DNA from 4 places in the Paraburkholderia sp. BL27I4N3 genome. Region 2 is predicted to be linked to each of the others. Evidence: predicted binding sites of a transcription regulator. Region 2 holds the regulator's gene; each other region holds the start of a gene.
What was found. The regulator LexA, encoded in region 2, represses DNA repair genes until DNA is damaged. The targets are predictions, from matches to a motif close to ACTGTATNNNNATACAGT.

Region 1 (3,702 bases), 1.6 Mb from region 2:
TGTAGGTGGTCTCGGAGGGATCCGAGCCTACGGGCGGCGGGGATTCAAACTGCGCGCGCTGCGGATTGCGGCCCGCAGCGCGGTCGTGTGCGTCGAACGATTCGAACGGATCGAACGACTCGCCGTCTTCATCACGCGGGCCGTCCGCGTGGCGTCCGGAATCGGACAACGGCCGGCCCTTGCGTATCACGTGATGGTTACTCTTCTTCGTCCGCGACTTCAGCGGCTGCGCCGGTCACGGCTTCAGCCATGGCATTCACGCCCAGCGATTCGCGGATACGATTTTCGATTTCACGAGCGATATCCGGATTTTCGCGCAGGAATTCACGCGCGTTGTCCTTGCCCTGACCGATACGTTCGCCGCTGTAGCTGTACCACGCGCCGGCCTTGTCGACGATCTTGGCTTGCACGCCCAGGTCGATGATTTCGCCCTGACGTGAAATGCCCTCGCCATACAAAATGTCGAAAATCGCTTCGCGGAACGGCGGCGCCACCTTGTTCTTCACCACCTTCACGCGCGTTTCGTTGCCGATCACTTCGTCGTTCTTCTTGATCGAACCGATACGGCGAATGTCCAGACGCACCGACGCGTAGAACTTCAACGCGTTACCGCCCGTAGTGGTTTCCGGATTGCCGAACATCACGCCGATCTTCATGCGGATCTGGTTGATGAAGATCACAAGGCAGTTCGTGCGCTTGATCGTGCCGGTGAGTTTGCGCAGCGCTTGCGACATGAGACGCGCTTGCAGACCCGGCAGCGAGTCGCCCATTTCGCCTTCGATTTCAGCCTTCGGCACGAGTGCCGCGACCGAGTCGATCACGATCATGTCGATCGAACCCGAGCGCACCAGTGCGTCGGCGATTTCGAGCGCCTGCTCGCCGGTGTCCGGCTGCGAAACCAGCAGTTCGTTCACGTTCACGCCGAGCTTGCCCGCGTACTGAATATCCAGCGCGTGTTCCGCGTCGATAAACGCTGCCGTGCCGCCGAGCTTCTGCATTTCGGCGACGACCTGCAACGTCAGCGTGGTTTTACCGGACGATTCCGGGCCATAAATTTCGACCACACGGCCACGCGGCAAACCGCCGACGCCCAACGCGATGTCGAGGCCGAGCGATCCGGTTGAGACCACCTGGATATCTTCGACCGCCTCACCTGCGCCGAGCCGCATGACCGACCCTTTGCCGAACTGCTTTTCGATCTGTGCGAGTGCGGCAGCGAGTGCCTTGCTCTTTTCAGCCGTCAGTCCAGCCGAGCCTTTCTTGCTTTCTTCCATGAATCGTCCTTTGCTATGATGAACGGCGTCTGAGGCGGATGTGCAGCCCACTTTGAAAGGACAGCACACGAAACCCAGACACTGTATAAAAAAACAGTAGTTTTGGCAAGCACGATTCTCATGCGAACGCGCATTTTTACCGTCGCGCTGCCCAACTACCCACAATAATTTTCGGAGACCGCTGTGCGCCGGGGGGACACCCGCGGTGCCGGCAAGGCCAGGCTGGCGCACCATGCGAATTCTGATTGCCGAAGACGACAGCATACTCGCGGACGGTCTGGTTCGATCACTCCGCCAATCGGCCTATGCCGTCGATCACGTAAAGAGCGGCGTCGAGGCCGATACCGCGCTGTCGATGCAATCTTTCGACCTGCTGATTCTCGATCTGGGCCTGCCGCGCATGTCCGGCCTCGAGGTGTTGCGGCGCTTGCGCGCGCGCAATTCCACCCTGCCGGTGCTGATTCTGACCGCCGCGGACAGCGTCGACGAGCGCGTCAAGGGCCTCGACTTCGGCGCCGACGACTACATGGCCAAGCCCTTCGCGCTGAACGAACTCGAAGCACGCGTGCGCGCCCTGACGCGGCGCGGCGCCGGCGGCGGCCCGACGGTCGTGCGGCACGGCTCGCTGTCGTTCGACCAGGTCGGCCGGATCGCCTATGTCAACGAGCAGGTGATCGACCTGTCGGCGCGCGAGCTGGGTTTGCTCGAAGTGCTGCTGCAGCGGATCGGCCGGCTGGTTTCGAAGGAACAACTCGTCGATCATCTATGCGAATGGGGCGAAGAAGTCAGCAATAACGCAATCGAGGTCTACGTGCACCGCCTGCGCAAGAAAATCGAGCCGAGCGGCGTGCGCATCATCACCGTGCGCGGTCTGGGCTACTGTCTTCAGAAGGCCGCGTCAGCGCCGAGCGCAAGCACGAGCGCGAACGCTACGACCGCCGCCCCGCCCGCCGAGCCCGAACCGCCCGCCGCGCCGCCGTCCGGCGCGATGCCGGCGAGCCATCACTACAAATAGAGACCGCCCATGTCCGCACGCGCAGACCGCGCTACGGCGCACGCGGCGGACCTCGACGAGGCGCGCGACGAGCGCTACGCCAACCCGTTCGCCCCGCCCGACGAAACCGAAGCCGCCGCCGAGGCGCGCCCGCGCTCGCTGTTCGGCGAGATTCTCGACTGGATGCTGGCGCCGCTGCTGCTGCTTTGGCCGATGAGTCTCGCGGTCACCTATCTGGTCGCCAAGTCGATCGCGAACGGCCCGTTCGACCGCGCGCTGGAAACGGACGCCTACGTGCTGGCCCGCCAGATTCATCCGGTGAACGGCGTGGCGGAACTGACGCTGCCCGACTCCACGCGCGACTTTCTGCGCGCGGACAATGTCGACAGTGTGTTCTATCAGGTGCTCGGCACGCGCGGCGAACTGGTGGGCGGCGAGCGCGACATGCCGCTGCCGCACGAGGAAGACCGCCCGCAGCCGGGTCTCGTCGAATTTCGTGACGATGTGCTGCGCGGCAACGACATCCGCGTCGCCTACACGACTGTGGAATTTCCGCAGACGCCCGGCGCGCAGCCCGTGCTGGTGCAGGTCGCCGAAACGCTCGACAAACGCAGCCAGCTCGCCAACGACATCATCAAAGGCGTGATCTTGCCGCAGTTCGTGATTCTGCCGCTCGCGATCCTGCTGGTGTGGTTCGGGCTCTCGCGCGGGCTCGCGCCGCTGCACGCGCTACAGGCGCATATCCGCGCGCGCCGCCCGGACGACCTGTCGCCGCTCGAGGCGCGGCGCGCGCCGCCGGAAATCGAGCCGCTCGTGACCTCGTTCAACGATCTGCTGACGCGTCTCGAACAGAACATGGAGCTGCAAAAACGCTTTATCGCCGACGCCGCGCATCAGATGAAGACCCCGCTTGCCGGCTTGCGCACGCAGGCCGAGCTGGCGCTGCGTCAGGACGCCTCCGCGGAGGTGCATCGCTCGCTTGAGCAGATCGCCACCAGCTCGGAGCACGCCGCGCGGCTCGTCACGCAACTGCTGGCGCTGGCGCGCGCGGAGAACCGCATGTCGGGTCAGATTTTCACACCGGTCGAAGTGACGGAGGTCGCGCGCAGTGCAGTGCGCGACTGGGTTCAGGCCGCGCTCGCCAAGCAGATGGATCTGGGCTACGAAGCGCCTGAAGAACCGGTCGAAGTGAACGGCAATCCGGTTATGTTGCGCGAAATGCTTTCGAATCTGATCGACAACGCGATCCGCTATACGCCGCCGGGCGGCCGCATCACCGTCAGAGTGCGGCACGACGCGGCGGCGCGGCTCGTGCATCTGGAAGTCGAGGATACCGGCCTCGGCATTCCGGTCGCCGAGCGTTCGCGGGTGATCGAGCGCTTCTACCGGATTCTCGGCCGCGAAGGCGACGGCAGCGGCCTCGGACTCGCGATC
Region 2 (3,702 bases):
TGATTTCCGACTTCATCGGCACGTTGCCGGCGATGAAAATCACCGAGCCGTATTCGCCGAGGGCGCGCGCGAATGCCAGCGCGAAGCCCGTCAGCAGCGCCGGAAACACCGCCGGCAACACCACGCGCCGAAACGTCAGCCAGCGCGACGCGCCCAGGCACGCCGCCGCTTCTTCCTGCTCGCGCTCGAACTCTTCGAGCACCGGCTGCACCGTACGCACCACGAACGGCAAACCGATGAAGGTCAGCGCGACCAGCACGCCCGCCGGCGTGAACGCGATCTTCAGGCCGAGCGGTTCGAGGAACTGCCCGATCCAGCCGTTGCCCGCGTACACGGCCGCGAGCGAAATACCCGCGACCGAGGTGGGCAGCGCGAACGGCAGATCGACCACGGCATCGACAATGCGCTTGAACGGAAACGTGTAGCGTACCAGCACCCACGCCACCAGAAAGCCGAACACCGCATTGATCAGCGCGCCGCCGAGCGCGGAAAAGAAGGTGAGCCGATACGACGCGAGCACGCGCGGCGAACTCACCGCACGCACGAACTGGCTCCAGTCGAGCGTGGCGGTCTTGAGAAAGGTCGCCGCAAGCGGAATCAGCACCACGAGGCTCAGATAAGCCACCGTGATGCCGAGTGTCAGGCCAAAACCGGGCAACGCGCTCGGTTTTCGGAAGGTCAACGTCGTCATGCTCGTTACTCGTTCAGGTTGATGCTCGTATTGCCGGCCGGCAGGCCCTGGCGGCCAAAAGCGCGCCCCATGGGGCGCGCTCGGGAGTGACGCGTCGCCGCGTCGTGCTGCCTATGTCTATGCCTTTGCCTATGCCTTTGCCGATGCCGGCAGCGGGCCTGTTACTGCGGCTGATAGATCGAATCGAACACGCCGCCGTCGGCAAAGTGCGTCTTCTGCGCGTTGGTCCAGCCGCCGAACGAATCGTCCACCGTGTACAGCTTCAGCTTCGGAAACTTGGCGGTCAGCTCGGCCGGCACCTTGTTCGAACGCGGACGGTAGAAGTTCTTCGCCGCGATCTCCTGGCCTTGCTCGCTATACAGGAAGTTCAGGTAAGCTTCGGCGACCTTGCGCGTGCCGTGCTTGTCGACCACCTTGTCCACCACCGCGACCGGCGGCTCGGCCAGAATGCTGACCGACGGCACCACGATCTCGAACTTCTCCGGACCGAATTCCTTGAGCGACAGGAAGGCTTCGTTTTCCCATGCGATCAGCACGTCGCCAATCCCGCGTTGCACGAAGCTGGTGGTCGCGCCGCGCGCGCCCGAATCCAGCACGCCGGCATTCTTGTACAACTTGCCGACGAATTCCTTGGCCTTCTGATCATTGCCGCCCGGCTGATGCTCGGCGTACGCCCAAGCCGCGAGGTAGTTCCAGCGCGCGCCGCCCGACGTCTTCGGGTTCGGCGTCACGATCGACACACCCGGCTTGATCAGATCGTCCCAATCCTTGATGTGCTTCGGGTTGCCCTTGCGCACCAGAAACACGATCGTCGACGTGTACGGCGAGGCGTTATCCGGCAAACGCTTCTGCCAGCCCTTGTCCAGCAAACCCTTGTTCGCCAGTGCGTCGATGTCATAGGCGAGCGCCAGCGTCACCACGTCGGCCTGCAGACCGTCGAGCACCGAGCGCGCCTGGGCGCCCGAGCCGCCGTGCGACTGCTTGAAGGTGATCGTCTCGCCCGTCTTCGCTTTCCACTCCTTGCCGAACGCCTGGTTGACGTCCTGATACAGCTCGCGCGTCGGGTCGTAGGAGACGTTCAGCAGCGTCGTGTCGGCGGCGTGCGCCTGCGCCATCACGCCGAGCGCGCCCGCCGCGCCCAATGCTAGCGCCGCGATCAGTTTCTTCGTCCTGCCTGCCAGCCCCGTACCTTGGTATTTCATGTCAACTTTCTCCGCGTTGTCCGCTGAAACAGCGTGTGATGTCTTTTCTTGTGTCGCGGTCACGTGCACATGAACGTCAACTGGAGGCCCAGTCTATCGAAGGGCTTTCATCATTAAAAATAATGTTTCTTCATTTTTTAATACTCAAAAGTGGTAACGACAGCTGGATAAGGCGTTGCTGAACGAAAACGGCTGTTAAAGCATCGTTTGACGGCGCTGGAACGCCGCCCTTCGCCCCGAACTTAAAGTAAAGCTTGAATTGCGCCGAATACTGTATAAAAATACAGTCACCTGTTCATACATACAGTGGCGCCATGACCAAACTCACCGCACGACAGCAGCAGGTTTTCGATCTGATCCGCAGGGCTATCGAACGCACCGGCTTTCCGCCCACCCGCGCGGAGATCGCCGCCGAGCTGGGTTTCAGCTCGGCCAATTCGGCAGAAGAACATCTGCGCGCACTCGCCCGCAAGGGCGTGATCGAACTCGCGGCCGGCGCATCGCGCGGCATTCGCCTGCTGGCCGGTCCGGAAGACTCGCCGCACCAGTTCACGCTGCCGCACGCCAGCATCATGCAACTGTCGCTGCCGCTGATCGGGCGCGTTGCCGCCGGCAGCCCGATCCTCGCGCAGGAACATATCTCGCAGCACTACGCGTGCGACCCGGCGCTGTTCTCGAGCAAGCCCGATTACCTGCTGAAGGTGCGCGGGCTGTCCATGCGCGACGCGGGCATCTTCGACGGCGATCTGCTCGCGGTGCAAAAGCGCAGCGAAGCGAAAGACGGCCAGATCATCATTGCCCGGCTGGGCGACGACGTCACGGTCAAGCGCCTGAAGCGCCGGCCGAATGGGCTCGAACTGATCGCCGAGAACCCCGATTACGAAAACATCTTCGTTGAAACCGGCAGTGCGGAGTTCGCGCTGGAGGGTATCGCCGTGGGGCTGATTCGCCCCGGCGAGTTCTAACCAGCTCTAACCCTTTTGCGCGTTCGACAGAATAAAAAGCCGCGTCAATGTCGCATCGACACTGCATCAACGCCGCATCAACGTTGCATCGTCTGGAGAGTCTCATGGAACGTCTTGCCCGCCTGCTGCCCTTTCGCCAGTTCGGTCGTCTGCGTCACCTTCGCAAGCTGGTGCCGTGCTCATTGATCGAGGCGGCCACGCGCAGCACACCGTCGCTGTTCGACTCGCCCGAGGCTGCGTCGAGCTTGCCTTCGTCGTTGCCGGCGTTTGCCCGCGTGTCGTTGAATTCCGGCCTGAATACGGCCGAACCGGCGCGTCGCGCACCGGTGCGGGTCTATCACGGGCCGTCGCGTCTCATCATGGTCGGCACGATGGACGCCGTTTGCCGCATGATCGACCGCTGCATCGCCGACGAAGCCAACGTCCACGGCGCGGTGTTCGAGTCGTGATGACCCGGTCTTGAGCGGGCGGCGAGAGATTGCATTGCGTGGGATCGTTTTCGCGTGGCCGTGGTCCACGTTAGATCACACCTGATGGAGAGTCCCACTCGATGGCAGTTCCGAAACATACCCAACGCGGCAGCAGAGGCGGCGCCACAAAGCCGCTGATCGTCACACTCGTCGTGATCGTGGTGATCGCCGCTCTGGGGTTTGCTTACGCGTCGCCGTACATCGCGCTGAACAATCTCAAACGCGCGGCCGATGCGCGCGATGCGCAAACGGTCAATCAGTACGTCGACTTCCCCGCGTTGCGTGAGAGCCTGAAGGAACAGGTCGCCGGCCTGCTGACACGCCGGCTTGGCGCGCACAGCAACGGCAATCCATTGGCCGCCATTGGCGCGATG
Region 3 (3,702 bases), 5.0 Mb from region 2:
AAAACGGGCGGTGCTTGCGCATCAGCAGGCGGACGGGTGTCGGGAGCATCCAGGTTGGCCTCGGTAGTCCATCCGGGAGGGTGTCTGACTTTTTCTTCTGCGTGACAGGAATCCAGCGGTTTGCAATTTCGGGACGGTGGTCGGCCGTTGGCGCCGGCCGCAGGACGTTGTCTTCGCCCAGCCGCGCGACAAGCAGTTCGAGCAGTTTTTGATGGTCCTCTTTAGAGCCACCGGGTTCAGGGAACAGCGTGTCAGATGCCGGCGCTGCAGACTCGACGTTCGTAGCATCGAGCCGCAAGGCAATCATCGGCGCGACGAGTTCGATGCGATGCAACCGTTCCTTCACCAGTCTGACCAGATGTTCTTCACGCCATGTCGGTTCGCCCAATGCAATGTTGACGATGGTTGGCTCAATCGCGTCGCGTCCGCGCTCATGCTCAAGTGAAAGGCGGACGCCTGTGACTGCGAGTTGTTTTGCGGAAAGCCATCCACATAGCTGAACAATTAATCGATGTGCAGCGAATACCGCTCCGTCTGCGTGCTCAAGCCGGTCCGGCATCTCAAGGCGCGCGGAGAAGGTTGGCGGCAGCTCCAGCCAGTCGAACAGTTCGGGCGCCGTGCCGAAGGCCCTGTCGAGAGAATCCAGAAAGTGCTCGCCACACCGGCGTTGCAGCCCTGCGCGGGGCAGGCGCCGTATGTCCGCTATGGTCTCGCAGCCCAGACCATTAAACCAGTCGAAAAACGGACGGACTTCAGGGACCGCGGCCATTGGCAGTGCGGACAGCCGATGCTCTAGCGACGCGAGTTTCAAAACTCGACGATTCCCGTATTTCGCGAGCAACCAGGCACCTTGGCCCGTCGGGGCCGCGCTGATGCGCGCGGTGAACCCGAGAGCACCAAGGACGGCTTTCGCTTCACGACTCAATGCAAGCAAGCCACCGAAGAGGCGCAAACTCGCGCCGACCTCGACCACGACTGTGGCCTCATCGAGCAGTGCAACCTCAGGTGAAAAGCGCATCAGTGAGATGCCAACTTCGCGCTGCGCAGCGCCTTCCCGGCCAATGTCGCGTTCATGCATCGCCGTCTCAGGGGACAGCGTCAGTACCCCACCGCGTTTCATTCCAAGACGCACGCCAGCCAGACGCGCAGTGGCATCTGCAATGACGACCCTGTCTTTCTCAAGCACGGCGCTGCCGTGAGCATGCTCAGGTGACCACTTCGGTCTGAAGACCTCGAGCGGCAACTTCGGCAGGTGGACGGCGAGAAAGACGCGCATGGCGGGAAAGCAGAACAGGGGTTGGTTGAAGGGGAATCGACAGAGGCTCTGCGCGGGAGGGCCCTCGTCGTTTCACGATGTCGACGGTCAGCCCATCGGCGGATGGTCTGAGCGCGAGCCGCAGGAGCGCAGGCGACGCGTCCTGTCCGCTGGCCAGCGGCCGCACCATGATGAACAGCGTTTCCGACGACTGGGCAGCAAGGTGCAGACGGCGAAGCGAAGAAGCCTGGGCGTACTGCGTCCAGAAAATCAGTGCGCCGCAACTGCCGGCGCGAAGAATCTGCTCGGCTGACCACAGCGCATCTGCGGTCTTCGGTGTGTTCACTCGAAGCACCTGGTCCAGGGACAGCCCGATGTAGCTGAGCCCCAAGCCGTCGGGGGTATGCGGTGGTTGGACGAACGCAACCGGCCGGTCACCTGTGGCACTGAGTGCCGGGCGCAAGAGCCGGAGCTCACCCACGCCGGCTTGCTGGACCAGCAGGTCGACCAGCGCTCCGACGGGCCAGCCACCACCGGGTAGTTCCGCCGATAGCGCCGGGTAGCCAGTCTCCACAACCCTTCCACGGCTACGCGCGAGCTGCGACGCCCGCCACAAGGACGGATGTATCTCCTCAACCGGGACAGTAGCAGTGGACATTGAGCGAGCAAAAACCTGTATATTTATACAGTATCGTACACGCAAATCCGCCGTCGTGAACTGACACTTTTTTGCAATGGCGGGACCACGAGCGTTATGGAGCAGCGCGCCTGATGTCGAACGTGCGCTCGCTTGGATGCCGAGGTCGGCTGCATGTTTTTTTCTGAGGGATACTTCACATGAGAGCGGATGAATGGGTCAGGGAAGCCGAACGCGAATCAAAGCTTGTGGATGCCTTGTTCAAGGCTCGCGGCCTGATTTCAATGCACAACGGCATGACCGTGCGGTGTGACGGCGAAGAGTGGTCGCTCGATTTCGGCCAGGAACTGATGGCAATTGACGCTGCGCTGAAGGCAGCCGGGGTAGATACCAAGCGGCTCAGGCACCATGCGTAATGGCAATCGCCGGTGTGGCCGCTCCAATCGGAGAAGTATTTGTTGCGCCGACGCAAAAATGACCTTGGCGCGGGAGCAAACCTGACCCACCTGGGAGACGATGGCGGCCTTGGCCGCGGATGCTGGCTCACGAGCAGGCAATGGAAATCAAGGCATTTGGCCGGCGGGACAACGGTCGCGAGATAGCCGGACAAACAGGCTTTTCGCGCAACACTGCAGACTTGCTCAATGCCATCGCGCAAAATTGCTAGATACTGTCCTATCTGTGCAAGCTGCACCGGAGATTGGCATGTTTGAAGATACGATTAGGCTTCCCGTTTTGACCGACGCGCACGCGGCGGTTCTGCGCTGCTATCTCGCTGTCAGTGACGTCGCTGCATACAAATTGCAGGGACGCTGGCTGAGTAGCGAAAACATGGTGGAGTCGTCTCGCCTTTGGCTCGCTAGAAATGCTTGCGTTGCGACATGGCTCGAGAGGGTGACAATTGCCGCAGAAGCTCACGCTATAGCTGCAGCGTCGGTTGTTGGCTGCCAGACAGATATTCAGAAGGCCAATGTGAGCCACTTGTTCACTGAACAGTTCACGGTGAACTTCGCGTCGCCTGTAGTGGCTCGTATCTGGCAAAAATGTGTGGGTATTGACTTTGCATGAGATTCGAGCCTTCCGTTGAGGCAGGGGAAAATCATGGAACCCGAAGTGTACAAGGGCTATGAATCTGCGGACACCCTCTCCTTCAGCAGGAGCACTTCGATGCCAGCGGGACGCTTACGTCCGCCCGGATACTCATTGAAGGTTCTGATGTTTCTTGCCACGTGCGAAACGCCAGATGAAGCTCAAGCCTTTGACAGTGCTCGGGTTCGTGCGTGGGCTGATACTCACGGGTGGCTTGAACCCGTGAGCTAAAAAGACTTCCATCCAGTAAGTGGCTTCGCGTCTTGAAAGAACCCTTCAGATGAGTGAAGAAGTTAAAAGACATTCCCTGACAGTGCCCTTTGGGCCCTGCGTGCCGTTTCGAGAGCGCACAGTTTTCAGACTCAATCGTCAGCCTGTTGCAGTCGTTTCGAGAGACTTCGTAAGATGAGATGGCGGAATTTGCTTGAAATTTGAGTCGGGTCTTGCTCGCAACTCAGCATCGCCCAGAGGTTCCTGATATGAGAGACAACTTCGAAGGGTCCGCAACAGAACCACAGTTCGATGGTTTCTTTCGAAGCCACGGCGACCTTGACACTACAGCACAGTGCATCGTGGAACCAGCCACCGGTGCGACGATACGCTATACGACATCGCGAAACCGATGGCAAGGCCACAGCCCACGAATCAGAGAGATACGAGCTTCCGCGAACCTCGCAAATGACCTCCGCCCCGCGTGCTGGATACGTTTCGATGTCATCGA
Region 4 (3,702 bases), 3.7 Mb from region 2:
GCGTGTATGAATACTTGTCCCGTGTACCGGCGCAGCGGCGGGCTGTCGTACGGCGGCACCTACTCGGGGCCGATCGGCGCGATCATCAACCCGACCTTCGATCTGAAACGCTATAGCGCGTTGCCGTTCGCGTCGACGCTCAATGGCAGTTGCACCAATGTGTGTCCGGTGAAGATCAATATTCACGAGCAGATCTATAAGTGGCGCACGGTGATCGCGGAGCGCCATGAAGTGCCGTTCGTGAAGCACGAAGTGCTGAAAATGGCGGGGCGCTTGCTGGCGAGTCCGACCTTGTATCGCGCGACGGTGTCGTCGATGGGCAGCGCGCTGCGGCGGCTGCCGAATTTCGTGCTGTATAACCCGCTGAATATCTGGGGCAAGCAACGCGAGTTGCCGGAGGCGCCAAAGCTGACCTTCCACGCCTGGTACAAGAAAAATCGTGGAGGCGGCAATGGCAACGCGTGAGGCTTTTCTGGACAAGGTGCGGCAAGCACAGCCACTGGCGCGGCCACGGCCTGATGTGCCGCTCTTCGACGCGGCGGGCGGCGATCTGCGCGCGCGCTTCACGGCGGCCTTGCAGGCAATGGGCGGCACCTGCGTCGAAGCCACGTCTGCTGCCGAGGTGAGCGGATTGATTCGCGAGCGCTTCGGCGCTGAGGCGTCGGTGGCTTCGGCGAGCGCGGAAGTGTCGGGCACGCGCCCACTCACCGCCGACACGGAACCCGCTTCGCTACAGGATATCGACGTGGGCGTCGTGCGGGCGCGCTTCGGCGTCGCTGAGACCGGCTCGGTGTGGTTCAGCGAGCGCGAGTATGTGGTCAACGCGCTGGGCTACATCGTGCAGCATCTGGTCGTGCTGCTCGATCCGGCGCAACTGATCGACGGCTTGCAGGACGTGTACCAGCGCGATGATTTCCGTGACGCCCGTTACGCGGCGCTCGTTACCGGACCTTCGGCGACGGCGGATATCGAGGGCGTGCTGATTCGCGGCGCGCAAGGCGTGCGTTCGTTGACGGTGGTGTGGCTGGCGGCGCAATGAAAATGCGGTAGCGGCGGCACGATCGAATGGCACAATGCGGCATCCCGTTCGATAAGCCTGTCACTCTGCTGACATGGAACTCCGGCATCTCCGATACTTCGTCGCCGTTGTGGAGCAACTGAGGGTAAAGCGGTGCGCGGACGGATTCGCATGGCGGTACGTTCAAGCCGCGCCATGATGTCGCCACAAGGCCGTGTGGCCGGGCCGGCCACGGAGTTTGCTATCATCACTGTATAAACATACAGGTTTCATGAAAGTGCCGTGGCGACACCCGTCTCTCCCTACGCCCTCTACTATCTGCTGAACTTCGAGCGCGCCCTGGCGTGGCTCGCGCAGCGTTACGACGATCTGTTCGACGCGCACGAGCAAGCGTTTCTGCGCGAGTTCGCTGCGTTGCCGCAGTCTTCGCGCGCGCTGCTGGTTCGCATGCTGATGCGCAAAGGCACGCTGTTCCGCGCGAGCCGCCTGTCTTACGACGAGATCGGCTGCCCGTTGCAGGCAGCGGCGCCAATTGCGGCGCTCGGCTGGGTCGACACCGAACCGGGACTCACGCTCGACGAATTGTTCGCGCTCACCACGCGTGCCGAGTTGATGGAGATTTTCTCAGACGCCATCGCGATGATTCCGGGCGCAAGGAGCCTGCGCAAGCCCGACTTGCTGGAAACACTCCGCCCGTTTTATGCAAGCGAAAACGACGAGGGAGGCGCCACTGCGCTTGCGCTTTCGGCATGGCACGGTCGAACTGAAGACCGCGTTTTTCACGTGGCGATCGCGCCGCTTTGCGAACGCTTGCGGTTGATGTTCTTCGGCAATTTGCAGCAGGAGTGGTCGGAGTTCGTGCTCGCCGATCTCGGCGTGTTCCAGTACGAGAAAGTGGCGTTCGCGCCGTCGTCGCGCGCGTTCCAGCAGCGCGCGGATGTCGACGTCTATCTCGCGTTGCACGCGTGTCGTGAAGCGCTCGAATGGTTACCCGGTGGCGAGGCGGAAGCGGCGGCAATCGAAGAGATCGTCGCCACTGTCGCCTCCATTGAAACGGCCAACCCCTGGCTTGAAACGCGGCGCGCGAAACTGTTGTTCCGCATCGGCTACCTGTGCGAGCGTCGGCAGAACTGGGCGGCGGCGCTCGCCGTTTATGAGCGTTGCGCGTGGCCCGGCGCGCGTCATCGGCGCATGCGCGTGCTCGAACGCAGCGAGCGTTTCGACGATGCTTTCGCACTGGCCTCGCAAGCCGCCGCCGCGCCGGAGAGCGAAGAAGAGGCGCAACGCGTCGCGCGCATGCTGCCGCGTTTGCAGCGCAAGCGCGGCGAACCGGTCGCGCGTGTGCCTGCCGCTCGCCCGGTCGAGCGCACCACGCTCGTGCTGCCGCGACCCGAGGCGCCGATGCCGGTCGAATACGTCGCCCGCGATCATTTGACATGCGAGACCGCGCCGGTGCACTACGTCGAGAACGCGCTGATCAATTCGCTGTTTGGGCTGTTGTGTTGGGAGCCGGTTTTTGCGGCGTTGCCCGGCGCGTTTTTTCATCCGTTCCAGCGCGGTCCGGCCGATCTGCACGCGCCGGATTTTCATGCGCGTCGCGCGGAGCTGTTCGCCGAGTGTCTCGACCAACTCGATAGCGGTGCCTATCGCGAGACGATTGTGCGGCATCTGCATGGCAAGGCGGGGCTGCAATCGCCGTTCGTGTTCTGGGGGCTGCTTACGCCGGAACTCGTTGCATTGGCGCTCGACTGTCTGCCGGCCGCGCATCTGAAGCTGTGGTTCGAACGCTTGCTGCGCGACGTGCGCGGCAATCGGTCCGGTTTGCCGGACCTGATCCGCTTCTGGCCGGCCGAACGCCGCTATGAGTTGATCGAAGTGAAGGGCCCGGGCGACCGCTTGCAGGACAACCAGATTCGCTGGCTCGCGTATTGCGCGCAGCACGGCATGCCGGTGCGCGTGCTCGATGTGCGCTGGGCCGATGAAGAGGTCGTTGCCGAAGGTGGCGCGGCTGAAATTGCCGCCGACGCTAACGCCAAAGCTTTCTCTGAGGCCGCCACAAGAGCCACTATCGAGGCCGCCACGCAACCCGTCATCAGCCCCACCACCGAGGCCCGCGCATGACCTACGTGGTCGCCGTACGGGCGATGTGCGAGTTCACCGCGAGGCGCGGCGATCTGGATCTGCGCTTCACGCCGGCGCCGACCTCGCTCGAAGGCATGGCGGGCCACGTGACCGTCGCCGGCCGGCGCGCGAGCGGCTACGAAACCGAGATCACGCTGACCGGCACGCACCGCAATCTGACCGTGCGCGGGCGCGCCGACGGCTACGATCCCGTCGCGAACCGCGTGGAAGAGGTCAAGACCCATCGCGGCGATCTCGAACGCATGCCGGCCAATCACCGCACGCTGCACTGGGCGCAGGCGCTCGTCTACGGTCATCTGCTGTGTCGGACGCGGGAGCTCACGGAGCTGACCGTGGCGTTGGTGTACTTCGATATCGGCACGCAGAAAGAGGTGCTGCTGACGCAAACGCATACCGCGCTCGACCTGGAGATTTTCTTCGTCGAACAATGCGAGCGGTTTCTCGATTGGGCGGTGCAGGAAGAAGCGCATCGGGCCGCGCGCAACGCGGCGCTCGGCGCGCTGCAGTTTCCGCACGGGCAGTTTCGCAGTGGGCAGCGCGAG

Region 1: a site for LexA is predicted at 1,355-1,372, ahead of recA (recombinase RecA). Genes of this name have one in related genera too.
Region 3: a site for LexA is predicted at 1,928-1,945, ahead of imuA (translesion DNA synthesis-associated protein ImuA). Genes of this name have one in related genera too.
Region 4: a site for LexA is predicted at 1,268-1,285, ahead of B0G71_RS25415 (VRR-NUC domain-containing protein). Genes of this name have one in related genera too.

What each region holds. Positions count from the first base shown of each region.
Region 1 is NZ_QREJ01000001.1:275,337-279,038, reverse strand. Features, by position in the region: gene recX (recombination regulator RecX) at 1-190, opposite strand, end outside; gene recA (recombinase RecA) at 198-1,274, opposite strand; gene B0G71_RS01275 (response regulator transcription factor) at 1,507-2,289, shown strand; gene B0G71_RS01270 (sensor histidine kinase) at 2,299-3,702, shown strand, end outside.
Region 2 is NZ_QREJ01000001.1:1,901,093-1,904,794, reverse strand. Features, by position in the region: gene cysT (sulfate ABC transporter permease subunit CysT) at 1-691, opposite strand, end outside; gene B0G71_RS08820 (sulfate ABC transporter substrate-binding protein) at 853-1,893, opposite strand; gene lexA (transcriptional repressor LexA) at 2,208-2,858, shown strand; gene B0G71_RS08810 (hypothetical protein) at 2,963-3,307, shown strand; gene B0G71_RS08805 (DUF2939 domain-containing protein) at 3,409-3,702, shown strand, end outside.
Region 3 is NZ_QREJ01000001.1:6,950,144-6,953,845, forward strand. Features, by position in the region: gene B0G71_RS31600 (DNA polymerase Y family protein) at 1-1,276, opposite strand, end outside; gene imuA (translesion DNA synthesis-associated protein ImuA) at 1,206-1,913, opposite strand; gene B0G71_RS31610 (hypothetical protein) at 2,093-2,308, shown strand; gene B0G71_RS31615 (hypothetical protein) at 2,598-2,960, shown strand; gene B0G71_RS41060 (hypothetical protein) at 3,461-3,702, shown strand, end outside.
Region 4 is NZ_QREJ01000001.1:5,587,454-5,591,155, reverse strand. Features, by position in the region: gene B0G71_RS25425 (lactate utilization protein B) at 1-465, shown strand, start outside; gene B0G71_RS25420 (LUD domain-containing protein) at 452-1,039, shown strand; gene B0G71_RS25415 (VRR-NUC domain-containing protein) at 1,301-3,139, shown strand; gene B0G71_RS25410 (ATP-dependent DNA helicase) at 3,136-3,702, shown strand, end outside.